2 regions of the Glutamicibacter sp. MCAF14 genome follow, and region 2 is predicted to be linked to the other one. Evidence: riboswitches for the same ligand, from Rfam matches in the RefSeq annotation. Region 2 holds a riboswitch; the other holds the start of a gene.

Region 1 (7,293 bases), on a different contig from region 2:
GCCATCGACATGGCAGGATTAAACTATGACGATCATTGCAGCTGCGGATGGATCAGCCCTAGGAAACCCCGGACCAGCCGGATGGGCTTGGTACGTGGATCAGGACAACTGGGCCGCAGGCGGGTGGGACCATGGCACCAACAACATGGGCGAACTCCAAGCGGTGCTCGAACTCTTCCGCGCCACAGAACACCTGCCGGAAGAAGAACTGAAGATCCTGTGCGATTCGCAGTATGCGATCAACTGCATCAGCAAATGGATGCCGGGATGGAAGAAAAAGGGCTGGAAAAAGGCCGACGGCAAGCCGGTACTGAACCAGGACATCCTCGAGGAACTCGACCAGGCTATCGCCGGACGCAAATACACCTTTGAATGGGTCAAGGGCCATGCCGGCCATGACCTGAACGAAGCTGCCGATGATCACGCACGTGCAGCTGCCACCGCGCACCAGAAAGGCACCGCGGTCGAGTCCGGCCCGGGATACACCGCCGCTGGTGGTGCAGCTGCTTCCAGTGCGCCGGCCGCGGCTGAAGCAGTGGCCGCACCCGAGGCAGAACCTGTCCCCGCACCTGAACCCGCCGTGGACCTTGCCGCCACCGTCTACGAGCTGGAACAAGGCTTCTTGGACCCGCAGATCCGTTCCAGCTTCGCGGAACTCAACGACTTCCTGCATCCCGGCTACCAAGAAGTGACCCGCCACGGAGGGCTGCTGGATGTGGCCACGGTCCGTGCCATGCTGGAATGCGGAGCGAGCCTGCCCGGCACCGGACAAGTCCAGGTCCTCGCCGCTCGTGAAGTGGACGCGCAGATGGTGCTGCTGGCCTATCGGATGAAACCGGCCGATGCTCCGGTGCTTGTGGTTTCGTCGTGGTGGCAGCGCACCGATGGCGGTCTCAAGCTCCGTTTCCGCCAAGAAACCGTCGAGCAAAACTCCTAAGAACAGCTGTTAACGCAGTGAGGCCCGCCAATTGTCGGTCCTCACTGCGTTAACAGCTGGGGATCAGTACTGACCAGGACGGGTCTCGATGACACCCTTCTTGTAGTTGATCCGGTTGATCAACCAGGTCACTGCCCACAGGGCTACGCCGATGACCAGCAGCAGGCCGGCAATCTCATACTGGATCCAGTCTTCGCGGGAACGGGCCCATGGGCCTGCAAGGAACAGGCAGAAGCCCACGCCGAGGATCGGGATGATCGTTGGCGTGCGGAACGCACCAGGTTCAGGCTTGTCGCGGCGGAGCACCAGCAGGGCCACATTGACTACCGCGAAAACGCAGAGCAGCAGCAGCGCGGTGGTGCCGCCCAGCGAACCGACAATGCTGTTCTCCTTGTCCAGGTTCACATAAGCCACCAGTGCCACGGCCAGAACGGTGCTGAACAAGATCGCTGCCCATGGGGAACGACGAGTCGAGTGCACCTTGCCCAGGAATTGCGGCAGCACGCCCTGGCGGGCCATGCCGTACAGCAGGCGGCTGGCCATGAGCATGTTCATCAGCGCGGTGTTGACCACTGCGAAGACGGTCAAGAATGGGAAGATCGCGTCAACTGGCAAGCCGGGCAGGCCAATGCGCACCACATCCAGCAGGATGCCGGCATCAGGGTTCTTCGGGTTCAGCAGGTCACCGGTCGGGATCACCATGATCACGGTGACTGCCACCAGCATGTAGATCGCTGCGCAGATGCCCAAGCCGATGAGCATGATCCTCGGGAAAGTTTTCTTGGGATCCTTGGTTTCTTCCACCAGGTTCACCGAGTCTTCGAAGCCCACCATGGCGAAGAAGGCAATGGCGGTACCCATGGTCACTGCGGCGAAGATGCTGCGGTCGTTCGGGGTTTCGAAGACCACCAGACGGGAAATATCTCCGTGGCCGGAGGCGATGACAGACAGTCCGATACCGATAATCGCAGCCATGATGGCCAGCGAAACAATGGTCAGCACGAGGTTGAACTTCACGCTCTCGCCCACGCCGCGGAAGTTGATGATCGCAAGAATCACGATGATGGCGATCGCTGCCCACATGCCGGCCTCGGGAGTGTTCGGCACGCCCTCAACAAATTGGCCGATGCCAATCAGCAGGTTCCGCCCCACCAAGGTGGCTGAGGTCGCGGCACTGGTAATACCCGAACAGGCGACGGTGAAGGCCACCAGGAACGTCACGAAGTGGATGCCGAAAGCCTTGTGGATGTACAGGGCGGCACCGGCAGCGTGCGGGTATTTGGTGACCAGTTCGAGGTAGCTGAAAGCGGTAAGGGTCGCGATCGTGAAAGCGATCAGGAACGGCAACCATGCGGCCCCACCAACCTGGCCGGCAACCTTGCCGGTGATGGCGAAAATGCCGGCACCGATGATATCGCCCATGATGAGGAATAGCAGCAGTTTCGGGCCAATCACCCTGTGGAGTTCTGTTTCTTTGCCGTCGGTTACGGCCGTTTCACTGTTCACAGTCATGCGATCGAGATCATCTCCTTCAATTTTGTAGGCAAACATTACAACTTTAGGGTCAGCGATTGAACTGGGCAAACCAGGCTCCGGGCTGGCTCACAGAGGCGTGGGATGAGCGGTCACCTGCCGTCGATGAGTGGGGGAAAAGCGCTGATTGTGTGAGCTGACGTACCTGTGCGCTTAGTATCGAATCAGCGTGTAGAACCCTGAGCGAATACGATCAAAGCGACTAGGGTTAGTTGAAGAGAGACAAGCACTTTAAGGATTTTGATGCAATCGGTGATCACTGAAGATTTCGCGCCCCTGGCACAGGCCCTGGAAGCACGAGCCGCTGAAGAAGAGAATTATTCGGCGCAGCTGGCCATTTACCACCGCGGTGAACTGGTGCTCAGCCACAGCGTAGGCGAGCACCTGGCCGGGGATGCGCTGACCTGCGTCTTCTCCTGCACCAAGGGATTGAGCGCGCTCGTCGTGGCGCTGCTGGTGCAAGACGGCCTGATCGACCCGAAGGCCTCGATGGCCACCTACTGGCCGGAATTCGCCGCCAACGGCAAGGGCCAGCTCACTGTCGGTGAAGTGCTCAGCCACCAGGCCGGAGTCTTGGGCGTGCCCGGGGGAGTGCCAAGCAAGATCCTGCTGAACTCCGCCGAATACGCCAAGGTCCTGGCTTCCATGCCAAGCATCTGGCCCTTGGGCCAGAACATCGTGGGCTATCACGCCATCACCATGGGCGTGCTCATGGAAGAACTGGTGCGACGGGTCACCGGCAAGGAACTGAAGGAAGTCTTCGAAGAGCGCATTCGCAAGCCGCTGGGTGCCGACGCCTATATCGGCCAGGACCCAGCGCTGGAACCGCGCTACCGCGACGTGCTGCCGGCAGCGGAAGAACGCTCGGAATTCTTCGACCCGTTCTCCCCGGCTGGCCTCGCAGTGAACTCGGCTTCCGGCTTCGCACTGGAATCCGGTCCGGTCTACAACTGGCACGAACTGGCCAACTCTCCGCAGGTGCGCCAGGTGGGACCGGCATCCATGGGTGCGGTAGCCAATGCCCAGTCGCTGGCCGCCATCTACGCGGCCTCCTTCGGGGCAGTACCTCAGCTGGGCGTGAGCAAGGGATTGCTCTCCGAGGACACCTGGTCCCAGGTTTCCACCGAATTGGTCTACGGGCATGACCGGACCAGCGGCCTGCTGCAGGCCTTCGCGCTGGGGTTCATGAAGGCCACCGCCCGGAACAACTACGGATCGATCTTCGCCTACGGCCATGATGGTGCGAACTCCTCGCTGGCCTTTGCCGACCCGGCCTACCAGCTGGGATTCGGCTACATCCCATCGCGCAATGAAGGCCTGAAGGAAACTTCCACGGGAGTGAAGCTCAGCCAGCTGGCCCGCCAGCTGATCATGCAGAAGAACATGAAGGCCTAGGCTGCAGGCAGCAACGCGTAGCCCGGATACCGAGTAGAAACCAAGCAGGAGTGAAGTGAAGAAGTTTGTGGCACTAGGTGACTCGTTCACCGAGGGCGTTGGCGACGTTGATTCAACCCGACCTAATCAGATGCGCGGCTGGGCAGACCGGGTCGCCGAGGTGCTCTGCGCCGAAGGGGATTGGGAATATGCCAACCTGGCGGTGCGCGGCAAGAAAATTGGCCAGGTGATCAACCAGCAGCTGGACCAGGCGCTGGCACTGTCCCCGGATCTGGTCACCATTTACGCCGGAGGCAATGACATCCTGCGCCCCAAGGCAGACCTGGATGCGCTGATGCGCGGCTATGAAGGCATGGTGCGCCGATTTGCCGAAGCAGGGAGCAAGATCGTGCTGTTCACCGGTTTCGACACCGTGGAATCGCCATTGTTCTCCAAGACCCGTCCGCGCACTGCCATCTACAACGAGAAGGTCCGTGAAATCGCGGATCAGCACGGGGCGGTCATCGCTGACTACTGGCGTTGGCGCGAGTTCTCGGATATCCGCTACTGGGCGGTTGACCGGCTGCACATGAACGAGCTGGGCCATGCGCTGATGGCCGCCAAGGTTCTCGAGGTCCTCGGCACCCAGGGCATTACCGATGAAAACTGGTCTTCGAAGATCCAGCAGCCTTCCTTGCCGGACTTTGCGGTGAACTCCCGTGGCGAGAAGCTGAAGCAGGAATTGGGCTGGGCCAAAGAACATTTAGCTCCGTGGGTTAAACGCCGTTTAACCGGTACGTCTTCGGGTGATTCCTTGTCAGCGAAATATCCTGATTACATCCGATTAACCGTCGACGCAAACTAAATACATTTATGACTTTTCCTGGCGCTGCTCCTGTTTGACCTTCGGAGCGGGGCAGGTAACATGGTTGTGTCCTGCAGGTCTCCGACCCGCAGCACACGCCACAGACGGATGGCGGGAGAGTCCCGTTCACACCATGGACGGGCGCCGTAGGAGCAATTCCTCCCCAGGAAACTCTCAGGCACCCGTACCGCCATCACGAGGCAACTCTGGAAAGAAACCGGCCCGTTCCGGTTCACCGAAGGTGCAAGTGTCCGGCTTAGTTTGCTGGATGCGTAAAACTCTCAGGTTATGCAACAGGGATGGGGAGGTAAAAAGACCTTCCTTTGGCATGCGCCAAGACAGATCCCATGGAGATACCAGCACCATGACCATCACGCAGACTTCGGCACCTTCGAATACTGAATTTGTTGCCCGCCACATCGGCCCGCGTCCATCGGACGTAACCACCATGCTTCAGACTCTGGGCTATGACAGCCTCGAAGCGCTGATCGATACTGCCGTTCCGGCTGACATCCGCCAGGAATCCGCACTGGATATCCCCAATGCCCTGACTGAAACCGAAGCACTGGCCCACCTGCGTGCGCTTGCCTCGAAGAACGTCATAAAGACCCAGATGATCGGTCAGGGCTTCTACGACACCATCACCCCAGCGGTTATCCGTCGCAACATCGTGGAAAACCCAGCCTGGTACACCGCATACACCCCGTACCAGCCAGAAATCTCCCAGGGCCGCCTTGAAGCCCTGCTGAACTTCCAGACCATGGTCATGGACCTGACCGGCTTGCCAATCGCCAACGCCTCGCTGCTGGATGAATCCTCCGCCGCAGCCGAAGCCGTGCTGATGATGCGACGCGCCAACAAGAAGAAGTCCAAGGGCAAGACCGTCTTGGACTCCAACATCTTCCCGCAGACCCTGAAGGTCGTGCAGGGCCGTGCCGACGCACTGGGCTTCGAAGTTGAAATCGCCGACCTCTCCGCAGGCCTGCCAGAAGGCGACATCTCCGGTGTCGTGCTGCAGCAGCCAGGCAACAACGGCTCGATCGCCGACCACGCTGCGATCATCGCAGCGGCCAAGGAATCCGGCGCCATGGTCACCGTCATCGCCGACCTGTTGGCTCTGACCATGATCACCCCTCCGGGTGAGCAGGGTGCAGATATCGCCGTGGGCAACACCCAGCGCTTCGGCGTGCCGCTGTTCTTCGGCGGTCCGCACGCAGCCTACATGGCAGTAGCTGATGGCCTGACCCGCTCCATGCCAGGACGCCTGGTGGGCGTTTCGGTGGACGATGCCGGAGTCCCTGCCTACCGCCTGGCACTGCAGACCCGCGAACAGCACATCCGCCGCGAAAAGGCGACCTCCAACATCTGCACCGCACAGGCCCTGCTAGCCATTTGCGCATCGATGTACGCGGTCTACCACGGCCCAGCCGGCCTGAAGCAGATCGCAACCCGCGCCCATAACCACGCTCGCGTGATCGCCAGCTCGCTGGTAGCCGCCGGCTTCACCCTGGCTTCGGATTCCTTCTTCGACACCGTTGTGGTGAACGTGGAGAACGCCGACGCCATTGTCGCCAAGGCCATCGAGTCGGGCATCAACCTGCGCAAGGTCAACGACACCCAGGTGGGCATCTCCACCGATGAGGCCACCACCAGCGCCATCGTCAAGTCCCTGCTTGAGGTCTTCGGCGCGCAGCTCTCGGCTCCTGAAGGATTCGAGATCCCCGCCGGCCAGGTCCGCACCAGCGACTACATGACCCACCCGATCTTCAACACCATTTCCTCGGAAACCCAGATGATGCGCTACCTGCGCCGCCTCTCGGACCGCGACCTGGCGTTGGACCGCACCATGATCCCACTGGGCTCGTGCACCATGAAGCTGAACTCGGCTGCCGAGATGGAATCCATCACCTGGCCTGAATTCGCTTCGATCCACCCTTACGCACCTGCAGCGCAGACCGAGGGCTGGCGCGAGCTGATCACCGACCTGGAAGGCCGCCTGACCGCCATCACCGGCTACGCCGGCGTTTCGATTCAGCCAAACGCGGGCTCGCAGGGCGAGTACGCAGGCCTGCTGGCCATCTCGGATTACCACCGTTCGCGCGGCGAAGGCCAGCGCGATTTGTGCCTGATCCCGGCTTCGGCCCACGGCACCAACGCCGCTTCGGCAGTACTTGCCGGCATGCGCGTGGTTGTTGTGAAGACTGCTGCCGATGGCACCATCGACGCCAATGACCTGGATGCCAAGATCGAGGCCAACAAGGACGTCCTTGCGGCCATCATGATCACCTACCCATCCACCCACGGCGTCTACGATGCCGATGTGCGCGAGGTCTGCGACAAGGTCCACGCTGCCGGCGGACAGGTATACATCGACGGCGCGAACATGAACGCCATGGTCGGACTGGCCCAGCCAGGCAAGTTCGGCGGCGACGTATCGCACCTGAACCTGCACAAGACCTTCTGCATCCCGCACGGCGGCGGCGGCCCGGGCGTTGGCCCGATCGGCGTCGGCGAGCACCTGCTGCCATTCCTGCCAGGCGATGCCTCGGGCACCTACACCGAGCGTGACGGCGTGCCAGTTGTG
Region 2 (7,293 bases):
GCCAGGATGGTAGATGAGGACAAATACTGCATCGACATCCTCACGCAGATCTCCGCGATCAACGCTGCATTGCACAAGGTCAGCGTGCAACTGATCGATGACCACATCGGACACTGCGTCGTAGATGCGGCCAAGTCTTCTATCGAATCGGGCGACCCGCGCATCGTGCAAGAGAAAATTGCCGAGGCCACCGCCGCCATTTCGCGCCTGGTGCGATAAGCACCTGGATTACCCGAAGTTTCCAATTCACACCGAATTCATTGAAAGAGAGCAAGATCATGAGCCACAACTGCAATTGCGGATGCTCCTCGGAGAAGAACTCCAACCAGGGCCTGCAGATCATTCCACGTGAGCAGAGCAGCCCGCTGGCCACCCGGACGGAACTCAAGATTTCCGGGATGACCTGCGCGCACTGCGTAGCATCGGTCACCGAAGAACTGAAGGAAATTGTAGGCGTGCAGGATGTCGAAGTCGTTCTCGACGCCAAGGGAGTCTCCACCGCAACGGTAACCTCCGCCAGTTCCCTGGACGAAGCGAGCATCCGCAGCGCCATTGACGAGGCCGGCTACACGCTCGAAGCCATTAATTCCTAGCCGAAAAAGCCAGGCGCAAAGCCTGGCAAACGGCAAGAAAGAGTCAAGGTAAAAATCATGACTTCCCCCGCCCCGCACGAAACCCGCGCGGAACCCCGTATAGTCGACCTGGATATCCAGGGAATGACCTGCGCATCCTGCGTGAACCGCGTGGAACGAAAACTCGGCAAGCTGCCCGGCGTCAGCGCATCGGTGAATCTGCCGCTGGAAACCGCCAAGGTCCAGGTTCCGGCAGATATCAGCGACGAAACGCTGATCAGCACCGTTGCAGCAGCCGGCTACACCGCTTCACTGAAGCAGCCTGCCAAGCCGGCGCACGCACATCATGCGGGGCCGGGAGAAGAAGACCACGGCGGACACGAGCATCTGGTTCCAGAGAATCTGCTGCGGCGCCTGATCATATCTTCGGTCTTCACCATCCCGCTCTTCATCATTTCCATGATCCCCGGGGCCCAGTTCCCGCACTGGGGCTGGGTTGCCTTCGCACTGGCCACCCCCGTGGTCTTCTATGGCGCGTGGCCCTTCCACAAGGCCGCGGCGATCAACGCACGGCACTTCGCCTCCACCATGGACACCTTGGTGTCCTTGGGCGTGCTCGCCGCCTACCTCTTCTCGGCCATTCAGCTGATCCTGGATCCGCAGATGACCGCGCACACCGGCATGTCGATGTCCGAACACGCACTGTACTTCGAAACCGCCGGCGTCGTGGCTACCTTGCTGCTGCTGGGCCGCTTCCTGGAGCACCGGGCGAAGTCTTCGGCATCCGATGCCCTGAAATCATTGCTGAGCTTGGGTGCCAAGGACGCGGTCGTGCTGCGCGACGGCAAGGAAGCGAGGATTCCGGCCGAGCAGGTCCAGGTGGGAGATCACTTCGTGGTGCGCCCGGGTGAGAAGATCGCCACCGACGGCGTGGTCGTTGACGGCGCCAGCGCCGTGGACACCTCGCTGCTGACCGGCGAATCAGTTCCACAAAAGGTAGGTGCCGGCGACGAGGTCACCGGCGCAACGCTGAACACCTCCGGACGCCTGGTCATCGAAGCCACCCGCATTGGCTCCGACACCACTTTGGCGCAGATGGGCAAGTTGGTCTCCGAAGCCCAATCGGGCAAGGCTCCTATCGCCCGGCTGGCCGACAGGATCTCCGCAGTCTTCGTGCCCATCGTCTTGGCCATTGCCGTTCTCACCTTCGCCATCTGGTTCTTCACCAGTGGCGATACCTATCAGGCATTCACCGCCGCGGTGGCAGTTCTAGTCATCGCCTGCCCTTGCGCCCTTGGCCTGGCAACCCCGATCGGCTTGCTGGTGGGCACTGGACGCGGCGCGCAGCTTGGCATCTTAATCCGTGGCCCCCAGGTCCTGGAAGATACCCGCAAGCTGGACACCATCGTGCTTGATAAGACTGGAACCGTTACCACCGGCGTCATGACCCACCTGGGCACCGAAGCCATCGATGGCATCAGCCCCGATGAAGCCCTGATGCTGGCCGGCGCTGTGGAGCACCACTCCGAGCATCCGATTGCCCAGGCCATCGCCAAGGCGGCAGCCGAATTGGGCCCGTTGCCACAGGCCAGCGGCTTCGACTCGGATCCGGGCGGCGGCGTGCTCGGCATGGTCAACGGCCATCACGTAGTCGTAGGCCGGCACAGCTGGCTGGAACTGCAGGGCACCGTTCTGGACGCCACTGCGATGGCCATGCTCGAAGAAGCCGAACAGTCCGGCGCTACCGCCATCCTGGTCTCGGTAGACCACCAGTTCCAGGCCGTGATTTCGGTAGCAGATAAGATCAAGGACACCTCGGCCAAGGCGATTGGCGAACTTCAGGACCGCGGCCTGCGCGTAGTGCTGCTGACCGGCGATAACAAGTCGGTGGCAACCAAGGTCGCCGCACAGGTAGGCATCAAGGCGGAGGATGTCTTTGCCGGGGTCTTCCCAGCAGACAAGGCCAAGGCGATCACCGCCCTGCAAGAGCAAGGCAAGGTCGTGGCCATGGTAGGTGATGGCGTGAATGACGCGCCGGCGCTGGCCCAGGCCGATCTAGGCATCGCCATGGGTTCTGGCACCGATGTGGCCATCGAGGCAGCTGACATCACCTTGATGGGCAACGACTTGCATCAGGTCACCCAGGCCATCGATTTGTCCGCCAAGACCCTGTCCACCATCAAGATGAACCTGTTCTGGGCTTTCGCCTACAACACCGCAGGCATCCCGATTGCGGCCTTGGGGCTGCTCAATCCGATGATCGCCGGAGCCGCGATGGCAGCCAGCTCGGTGCTGGTGGTCCTCAACTCCCTGCGTCTGCGCAGTTTCGGAAAATAAGACCCGGCAAAGGGCAAGCGGGGCATCGGTTGATCCGATGCCCCGCTTGCTGCCGTTCACAGCACTTCATGCCCAAACGTTACGAAACATCAAAAGCCTTATTTCCCCTAACGAATCCCCAGCTTCGCATGCCCTCGCGGAAAATTTGCGTCCAAAATGTGAAATGCGATTTGCGCCACATATTAAATTCTGGGCATACTGTGATCGCAATCACCACTTATGCCGCTGACGCGTGGCGGGAGAATTCCGTCCTAGCCAAGGGCGGGTGCCGTAGGAGCAATTTCCTCCCCAGGAAACTCTCAGGCCCCCGCACCGCCACGAACAAGGCAAATCTGGAAAGCAGTGCGGAAGCATCCGCACTCACCGAAGGAGCAAAGCTTCACCCAGTATTCGGGCCGAAGTGAAAACTCTCAGGTAGTAATACAGATTGGGGAGGGACCACGAACAGTGCCGCATCAAGCGCACCAGATTCGAGGTACTCCCCGTGGCATCCGCGACTGCTGCTCCGAGCGCAGCAATTCGTGCCTGCCTAGCTGGAATGCCGCGAATCGGATGTGTCAACCGAAGCGAGTATCTGCGCTCCAAGCCAACCAGCCTTGGAGGCAGGACACCTTCGGGGCGTCACGCCACACTTCTGGAAGGCAACCAGCATGAGTACCACAAGTTCCGATCCCACTCTCGAGCGCGGACTCTCCAATCGTCATATCCAGCTGATCGCCATTGGCGGCGCTATCGGCACCGGCCTGTTCATGGGCTCGGGAAAGACCATCGCGGTCGCCGGCCCATCGGTCATCTTCGTTTACATGATCATCGGCTTCATGCTCTTCTTCGTCATGCGCGCCATGGGCGAGCTGCTGCTGAGCAACCTCAAATACAAGACTTTCGCCGACTTCGCCGGCGATCTGCTCGGCCCATGGGCCGCGTTCTTCACCGGCTGGACTTACTGGTTCTGCTGGGTTGTCACCGGCATCGCCGACGTGGTGGCCATCGCCCACTACGTCGCCTTCTGGTGGGGCGACCTGCCGTTGTGGATTCCGGCTCTAGCCTGCATCGCATTGCTGCTGGTGCTGAATCTGGCTACCGTGAAGGCCTTCGGCGAAACCGAATTCTGGTTCGCCCTGATCAAGATCGTAGCCATCGGCGCACTGATCGTGGTCGGCCTGGTCATGGTCATCACCGGCTTCGAGCACGACTCGGCCACTGCTTCCTTCTCCAACCTGTGGACCGAAGGCGGCATGTTCCCAACCGGCTTCATGGGCTTCGTAGCCGGCTTCCAGATTGCAGTGTTCGCCTTCGTCGGCATTGAGCTGGTGGGCACCACCGCAGCAGAGACCAAGGACCCTGAGAAGACGCTGCCCAAGGCGATCAACTCGATCCCTGTGCGCATCCTGTTCTTCTACGTCGGTGCCTTGATCATCTTGATGACCGTGGAACCATGGAACCTGTTCTCCGCCGAGCAGTCCCCATTCGTGGGCATGTTCGCCCTGGCCGGCTTGGCCGGCGCCGCAGGCATCATCAACTTCGTGGTGCTCACGTCCGCGACCTCCAGTGCCAACTCGGGCATCTACTCGACCTCCCGCATGCTGCGCGGCCTGTCCATGGAAGGCGATGCGCCCAAGGGCTTCTCGCAGCTTTCGAGCCGCAAGGTCCCGAAGAACGCGCTGCTCTTCTCCTGCATGTTCCTGCTCGCCGGCGTCGCGCTGCTCTACAGCGGCGATTCGGTCATGGGAGCCTTCACGCTGGTGACCACCGTTTCGGCATTGTGCTTCATGTTCGTCTGGACCATCATCCTGCTCAGCTACCTGGTCTTCCGCGCCCGCCGCCCGCATCTGCACGATGCATCGAAGTTCAAGATGCCCGGCGGACGCGTCATGCCTTACGTAGTATTGGGCTTCTTCGTCTTCATCCTCTGGGCGCTGACCACCCAGGCCGATACCTTCACCGCGTTGATCATCACCCCGGCATGGTTCCTGATCCTGGCTGCCGGCTACCTGTACGTCCGCCGCAACCCGCAGCACCAGGCGCTGCGTGACGCGCATGTGGCCAAGGTAGCGCACGAACGCTACGAGGCAGCCGCCTACCGTGATGCGAAATCCTTCGCCAAGCGCGAGGACGAATCCTCCGTGAAGGTCACCGAGGACATCAAGCAGTAGCTGACGCAGGCACCTGTTCCAACCAGATTGGCCGCGGCATCGATTGATGCCGGGGCCAATCTGCATAGACGCTGGGATTGCTACCGCACAGGCTCAGCGCGATGCGATCATGTCCGCAGGCATCAACCACTTGCATGAATCCATCTGCTGCAGCTTGGAGGACAGACTGATGACACCAACCGGTGGGATATCGAGCTTCGAACTGGCTCAAAAGCTTCTTTCGCTGCCCGATTGGACGCTCGATGGGCGCGGGCTGCGGGCCGCTTACCGTTTCGATTCAGCCAGCACTGCCTTGCAGTTCATTGTCCAGGTCGGACTGCGCTGCGAGCAGGACAACTGGCATCCGCATCTGGATTGGCGGGTCAACACCGTGGCGCTGCGCTTGGCGCTGCACCAGTGCGAGCAGCCAGGGGCGCAGGATCTGAAACTAGCACGCCACATCTCCATCGAGGCTTCCAAGCTTGAAGCGCAGGTCACCACCGGACGCTGAAGCCATCCGTGCTTCAGCTTCGGCGCTGGCGGGCCATGAATAGCGAGATCACGATGCTCTGCACCGCGCCCACGCCCGCACCGAGCACCGTCATGGATATGCGGTCGATGAGCAGGGACGAGACCGGTTCGGGGCTGACCATGTGGACCATCAGCAGCGCGGTGACAGTCATGAAGACCATGCCCACCGCATAGTTGCGCAAGATCACCAGCTCAATGGTGAACTGCGAGGCCAGCGCGACGGCCAGAATCGCCCAAACCGGGGAATCGAAAGCGAAGACCAAAGCGGTCAGCGCAACGCCAACGCAGGTGCCTACGCAGCGCTGCAGCCCGCGGGCTACCCGCGCATAGGTGTCAGCACCGGTAACTGCTGCGATTGCGCCGAGGCTGGCCCAGTACCAGTGCCCGTCTCCCACCAGGTAAGCGGCGATTCCTGCCAGCAGCACGCCCGAGCCCATGCGGATCGATTCTGCTGTCCCCCGCTTGGAGGGCAACCAGATGCGGCCGGTGCCTAGGGTGTGGAGCAGATTGGCCTTGCGCATCGACAGGCCCAGCATCAGCAGCACGCTGAAGGCCATCGTTCCGCCACCTGCCAGCAGCAATCCGGTGAAGCTCTGCATGCTGGCCGGAATGCTCAAGCAAGCCCCACCGGCGAAGACCGCGAAGATCGGTCCTGGCGGCATCCAGCGTGCGGCATGGGAGACGTAGTTGGCGCCGAAGCCGATGAAGGCGAGTACCAGCGCGCGCACCAGGAACGGGGAGTCGATCATTGAGAAATATGTGCCCAGCAGCATTGCCGCGATTTGCACGGCCCCTGCCGAAAGCTGCTGCCAGAAACGCGGCGCGTATGCGTCGAAGCGCCCGAAAACCGCGCAGAAAGCGCCGAAGGCGGCATACATTGACCAGTCCAGGCGGCCGAAACTCGCCAGCAGGACCAACGGCACAGCCAGGCTGACTGTTGCCTTGGCCGCCGGGATCAGCGATGGACGGCGCGGAGCCAGCACAACACTGCGCTGCACGATTTCTCTCAGGTGGCGCTTCACCGGCGCCCCTCGGCGGTCAGCGTGATGAGGTTCCGGCGGCGGTCTTTCGGATCGACATTGCGTTCCAGGATCCCGCGGCTCGACAGCTGGTCGAGGTAGGCCACCAGGTGGCCGCGGTTCAGATTCGAGCGCGCGGCCAGCTCATTTTGGGAAATACCGCCGAACTCCGCCAGGGCGCAGATGATGGTGAAATGGTGGCGAGTCAAGGACTCGGATTCCATGAGCTCGGTGAGCTCCTGGGTGCCGATGCGTCCGGCGCGGGCGGTCAGATAGCTCAGCGAGTTCCATTGGAACTGCGGAATCCGGTATTCAGTCATTCCTCCAAAATATGATTTCGATCGGAAACTATTTCACTGCGAAGCGGTTAATTCGATGAAGCTCACATCCGGATGACGGCCCGCTGCTGCCAGCTGGGCTGCTCCTGGACTTCATCGCGCACTTCGAATCGCGAGGCCGACTCGTCTTCGACCGGCCCCGGCCTGCGTCAACAGGGCTCTCAGAGCCCCAGATCCGAGACCAGGAACTTGGCCCCCAGCTCGCCGATGAGGATGGCCGGGGCATTAGTGTTGCCGGTGGTGATCTTGGGCATGATCGACGCATCGATGACACGCAAGCTCTCCAGTCCCCGCACCCGCAGCTGCGGATCCACCACAGCCTGCGCGTCCGTGCCCATGCGGCAGGTGCCCACCTGGTGGTGGT

Evidence for each region. Region 2 has a riboswitch for glycine ahead of cycA (D-serine/D-alanine/glycine transporter). Riboswitches for the same ligand answer to the same signal wherever they lie in the genome.
Region 1: linked by a shared signal. The riboswitch ahead of gcvP (aminomethyl-transferring glycine dehydrogenase) and the one ahead of cycA (D-serine/D-alanine/glycine transporter) in region 2 are both predicted to bind glycine.

Annotation. Positions count from the first base shown of each region.
Region 1 is NZ_JBFREO010000008.1:2,422-9,714, reverse strand. Features, by position in the region: gene AB4Y71_RS15230 (RNase H family protein) at 26-937, shown strand; gene AB4Y71_RS15225 (APC family permease) at 1,001-2,449, opposite strand; gene AB4Y71_RS15220 (serine hydrolase domain-containing protein) at 2,723-3,865, shown strand; gene AB4Y71_RS15215 (SGNH/GDSL hydrolase family protein) at 3,921-4,709, shown strand; glycine riboswitch at 4,812-4,909, shown strand; gene gcvP (aminomethyl-transferring glycine dehydrogenase) at 5,074-7,293, shown strand, end outside.
Region 2 is NZ_JBFREO010000001.1:465,849-473,141, reverse strand. Features, by position in the region: gene AB4Y71_RS02225 (metal-sensitive transcriptional regulator) at 1-219, shown strand, start outside; gene AB4Y71_RS02220 (heavy-metal-associated domain-containing protein) at 279-593, shown strand; gene AB4Y71_RS02215 (heavy metal translocating P-type ATPase) at 651-2,909, shown strand; glycine riboswitch at 3,136-3,234, shown strand; gene cycA (D-serine/D-alanine/glycine transporter) at 3,560-5,062, shown strand; gene AB4Y71_RS02205 (4a-hydroxytetrahydrobiopterin dehydratase) at 5,232-5,552, shown strand; gene AB4Y71_RS02200 (FUSC family protein) at 5,566-6,594, opposite strand; gene AB4Y71_RS02195 (MarR family winged helix-turn-helix transcriptional regulator) at 6,591-6,911, opposite strand; gene AB4Y71_RS02190 (GMC family oxidoreductase) at 7,091-7,293, opposite strand, start outside.